Regions from separate parts of the Mycobacterium sp. 48b genome, predicted to be linked through region 2. Evidence: riboswitches for the same ligand, from Rfam matches in the RefSeq annotation. Region 2 holds a riboswitch; the other holds the start of a gene.
What was found. A riboswitch is a leader RNA that binds a small molecule or an ion and turns the genes downstream of it on or off. The one in region 2 is predicted to bind cobalamin.

Region 1: it holds a riboswitch for cobalamin, as region 2 does, so the genes downstream of both, ACNQR1_RS14975 (ABC transporter substrate-binding protein) here and metE (5-methyltetrahydropteroyltriglutamate--homocysteine S-methyltransferase) in region 2, are expected to answer to the same signal.

What each region holds. Positions count from the first base shown of each region.
Region 1 covers NZ_JBLVUL010000001.1:3,070,444-3,072,893, reverse strand. Annotated here, with positions in the region: gene ACNQR1_RS14980 (ABC transporter substrate-binding protein) at 1-30, opposite strand, end outside; gene ACNQR1_RS14975 (ABC transporter substrate-binding protein) at 27-1,064, opposite strand; cobalamin riboswitch at 1,106-1,238, opposite strand; gene ACNQR1_RS14970 (hypothetical protein) at 1,234-1,410, shown strand; gene ACNQR1_RS14965 (GNAT family N-acetyltransferase) at 1,424-2,032, opposite strand; gene ACNQR1_RS14960 (CBS domain-containing protein) at 2,092-2,450, opposite strand, start outside.
Region 2 covers NZ_JBLVUL010000001.1:2,914,954-2,917,403, reverse strand. Annotated here, with positions in the region: gene metE (5-methyltetrahydropteroyltriglutamate--homocysteine S-methyltransferase) at 1-1,136, opposite strand, end outside; cobalamin riboswitch at 1,266-1,474, opposite strand; gene ACNQR1_RS14260 (sensor domain-containing protein) at 1,548-2,123, opposite strand; gene ACNQR1_RS14255 (hypothetical protein) at 2,340-2,450, opposite strand, start outside.

The DNA of each region.
Region 1 (2,450 bases), 160 kb from region 2:
ACCCGCGATCAGCCGGGCCGCCGTGTTCATTGGGCCAGGCCGAACGCCCTGAAACCGGCGGCCAGCTTCTCCAAGGCGTCGATTTCCCGGATTCCTGGGTCGAGTTCGGACCCGGTGAGTACGACATAGCGTTTGTCGCGCACCGCGGTCATGTTCTTGGTCACCGGATTTGATTCCAGGAACTTCACTTTCGCATCCAGGGAGTCACCGTCGATGCGTCTGCGGTTGAGGTCGGCCAGCACCAGCACGTCGGGGTCGCGATCGGCGAGCGACTCCCAGCTGACCTCCGGCCAGTCCTCGCGGGCATCGGCGAAGACATTGGTGACTCCGAGTTCGGTGGCGTACAGACCGGGCGCCGAGCAGCATCCGGCCACATACGGCGTCCGCAACCCCGAGAACCAGAATGCGACCGTGGTGTCCGTCGCTGTGATCGACGGCGGCCCGTCCAGCCGCCGGGTCAGTTGGGCAACCAGGTCCCGGCCGCGCTCCTGCACATCGAAGATCTGGGCCAGCTCGGTGATTTCCCGAAACAGCGTGTCCAGCGCCAGCGGTTCGGTCCGGCTGACGGTCTCACCGTCGACTTTCGCCCCGGTGCACACCGACGGCGACTGATAGGTCGGGATGCCCAGCTGGGCAAATCTGCTGCGCTCGGCGACCACCGCGGGCGTGAAGGTGTGCGCGCTGGCCGAGGTCACCAGGTCCGGCTCGACGGCGAGCACCGTCTCCAGTCCAGGGTCGTTGTCCGCCAGCCGGGCCACGGTGGCGTTGTCTGCCGCGAATTCGGGCAGCACCGGATCAAACCAGGTCGAGGTACCGACCATCCGATCGGCCAGCCCGAGCGCCAGAAGGATCTCGGTGGACGACTGGTACAACGACACCGCCCGCTGCGGCGGTCGGTCGAAAGTGACAGCCACACCGCAGTTCTCGATCGTGAGTGGGTAGCTGGTCGGGCCCGCGGTGTCCTCGGTGGCGAGATTACCGGCGCCGGATTCTCGGTGCCCACACCCAACCGTGAGTGACAACGTCACGGACAACAGGCACAACAGTGCGGGAAGTACACGCACGGCCAAACTTCCTTTGATACAGGGCTCGGTCGCGGAGCCGTCAACGGGTCATTCCCGGCCACAGGCGATCGGACTCGAGGCAGTGCCTCATACCGTTGCGCGTCAGTCCCGGCTTCTCACCGGATTCCCCTGTTGGTCGGCCCCCGCACTGTAACAGCCGGCATGCTGGGTGATTGCCGCACGCGACGAGCAAGCCGATGCATCAAATCGGCGTCAGCGGGCACTCCTGAACCATGACCGCGCTACCACGTCGGTCACCGCGATCATCGCGCTGGTGCTGCTGGTCGCAGTGTTCGCCGCGGTTGGCGTGCTGCTGATCCTGCAGATGTCCGGCGTATTCGAATGAAAGGCGGGATTGACTACCGCGGCGCCCGCCACATCGGCGTCATCGTGGGTCCACCGTCGGGCAGCACGATCTCCCCGGTGACCTCGAACCCGAATCGCATGTAATACGGAACGTTGTCGGGGTTGCTCGACTCCAGATAGGCCAGAGCATGTTCGGCATCCACCCGATCGAGGCGCGATCGCATCAGGGCGTGCCCGAAGCCCCCGCCACGCACCGCGGGGTCGCTGCCGATCACCGCCAGATACCAGTGCGGTTCCTCGGGGTGATGCTGCTTCATGAGCTCGACGACCTGCTGGCCCCGTCGCATGTCGCGGCCGAATGCCAGCACCATCGTGGGCAGCATGCGCAGCTCTTCACCCGGGGTCTGCTTCCAGCGGCCGGGACCATCCCACAACGCTGCCGCGCCGATCTCGCCGTCACGAACGGCCACCTCGGCACTGCCTCCGGCCAGAAAGTGATGGCGGGTGATCGCCGCGAACAGCCGCGGCAGCCCCTTGGCGCGACGGGTGTCGTCGGCCAGGAGCCATGACATCACCGGATCATTGTGAAAGGCCCGGCCCAGGACTGCGGCGAGCCGCTTCACGTCAGACTTGTTCGGGGGACGGACATCGACGGCGGCCACTCATCCACCATCGCACACGTCTCACACCGAGTTCGCGTGAGAAACGTCGTTCGGAGCGCTCATCGGCCCTGGGTGATGTAGGCCTGCAGCTGTTCCTGCTCGGCCTCCAGTTCTTCCATCCGGGTCTTGACGATGTCGCCGATGCTGACGATGCCGGCCAGCCGGCCACCGTCGAGCACCGGGATGTGGCGCACCCGGTTCTCGGTCATCAGCGCACTCAGATGGTCCACCGTGTCGCGCGGCGTACAGGTCGCCACCACCGTGGTCATGATCTCCGACACGGGCTGCGCCAACAGGCTGCTGCCCCGCTCGTGCAGCTTGCGCACCACATCACGCTCGGAGACGATGCCGGCCAGACCACCGGGACCCATCACCACCATGGCACCGATGTTCAGCTCGGTCAGCCCGGCCAGCAGCT
Region 2 (2,450 bases):
GACGCAGCGATCTCGCCAGAAATGGCCTCGCGACCGTCCTTGAGACCACGAGCCAGTGCCACCACTTCGGTGACCTTCTCGAAGCCGAAGGCCAGCCAGCTGCGAAGCGCCGCGTCCAGATCGCTCTCGGCGTCAAGGGTGTAAGGCACGTGCAGTGTCGAGCATGACGTGGAAACCGCTATCGCCGCCACAGCCCCCGTCAGCACGGACAGGGTGCCCAGTGCGGCCTCGAGGTCGGTGCGCCAGATATTGCGCCCGTCGACCACACCCGCCACCAGGAGCTTGTCGGCGAGCTCCGGCACTGCGGCCAGCGCGGCGGCGGTTCCGGCAACCAGATCGACGCCGATGGCCTCGATCGGGGTACGAGCCAATGCGGGCAACGCGTCGGTCAGCTCACCGAAGTAGGTCGCGACGAAGACAGCCGGCCGCTTGGTCAGTCCGGCGAGACGGGCGTAGGTCCGCTCGGCGATGTCGGCCGCATTGTCGACAATGTCGGTCACCAACACCGGCTCGTCGACCTGGACCCACTCGATTCCCTTGTCTGCCAACAGTCCCAGCAGTTCGGCATAGACATCGACGAGGTCATCGAGACGGGCCAGCGGCGCTCCCTCACCATCGACGGACTTGGACAGGGCCAGGAAGGTGATGGGACCGACAATCACCGGGCGCGCCGGAATCCCCTGTGCACGTGCCTCTTCCAACTCTCCAAGCACCTTGGCCGGATTGAGGGCGAAGCTGGCCTCCGGGCCGATCTCGGGCACGATGTAGTGGTAATTGGTGTCGAACCACTTGGTCATCTCCAGTGGAGCTATCTTGTCGTTGCCGCGCGCCGCGGCGAAATAGCGGTCCAGGTCGTCGGCGACAGCGGTCACACGCGGCGGGAGTGCGCCGACCAGCACTGCGGTGTCGAGCATCTGGTCGTAGTAGGAGAACGTGTTGACCGGGACCGAGTCCAGTCCGGCCGCGACCAGCGACTCCCACGTATCGCGGCGGAGGGTGGCGGCCACCGACTCGAGTTCGTCGCGATCGATTCTGCCGGCCCAGTACTTCTCGACGGCGCGCTTGAGTTCGCGGTTCGGCCCGATTCGGGGCGACCCGAGGATGGTGGCGGTGAAGGGTGCTGCGGTTGTGCTCATGACGACGTCCTTCAACGTGCGACGGGGATGGCCACCGCCAGGAGACGTCGAACCGAACACAGCCACCCCGCCATGGGTGAGCCGCTTTCGGCCACTGCCCATTCCGCGAGGCGATGAACCACCGGACGCGGCGCGCCCGGTACGGCTGGCAGGTCTTCGGACTCACAGGCACGCACGGAAACCGTGCTCCTACTGGCCGTCGCTTCCCAGCTGCAGTTGCCTGCGTGCCAGTGCTGATGACGGCGGTCGTTCCTGCATACCGCTGCGGGACAGTCCCGGATTCTCACCGGGTTCCCTCTCACGTCGCATCTCAATCAGCCTGCGTCGTTCGATGTCGGCACCGCAAACACCCCGGCACCGGCAAACCAGCTGCGCGGGCCAGACTACCCGCCTCACCCCGGCGGGTAGCGATCAGCGCGGCATCGCGGCCTTGATCTTGTCCACCACATCGGCTGCCTGGGTTACCGACGAGCCTGCCGGCTTGCATGCCTGCACGTCCATGACGAGATTGGCGGCCACAGCGAGCGCCCGCTGGCAATCCCTGGTCTGATCCCCGTTGACGCGGGTGAAGGGCAGGGTGAGCTCGTCGTCGGTCTTGGTGAGCTGACCGCTCTTCCACTTGGGCAGCGGTTCACCGTTGAGGGTGATGTTCACCTTGTGGTCGGTGCATTTCGACCAGCGATCGGCGGACTGATCCAGAAAGTCCTTGGCGTCCTGCGGGGTCGGGAAGATCACCACCGACTGCACCAACAGGTTGTCCCAATTGTCGTTGTCCGGTGCCCGAAGCAGTACCTGGCGCATGGCGGTCCAGTGGTCCCCGTAGATGGCGGACTCGTTCACCTGCCAGGCACCGAGGCAATTCAGGTTGGGCAGCAGGTTGCGATGATCACTCATCGCGGTGACCGGCGGGTGCGCCGTCATCCCGTCGGTCCCCATCAGGGAGTTGACCTCGCCGGTGCTCAGCAGCAGCCCCTCGAGCGCGGACATGGGCACATCCTTCGGCGGCCCCTGAGGCTTGTCGCCGCCGCCGGCACAACTGGTTGCCAGCAGTACGAGCATGAGCAACGAAATCGCAAGCCGGATCACGGCAGTCCTTTACTGACGGCACGGGTCGCCGCGCATCTGGGTGGGTGAGTTTCCAAGGTGGTGAATGCCGGCGCGTCCCACCAGAACCTGGTCAGGACAACGTGATTCGGTTCGCCGTCAAGCGTGGGTGCCCGCAGCGGCACAAGCCATCTGTGCATTGGTGGCATCGGTGTTGAGCTGGGTGGCGGTGTCATTCAGAGATTGACCACCGGTGCGCAGCCCCATCTT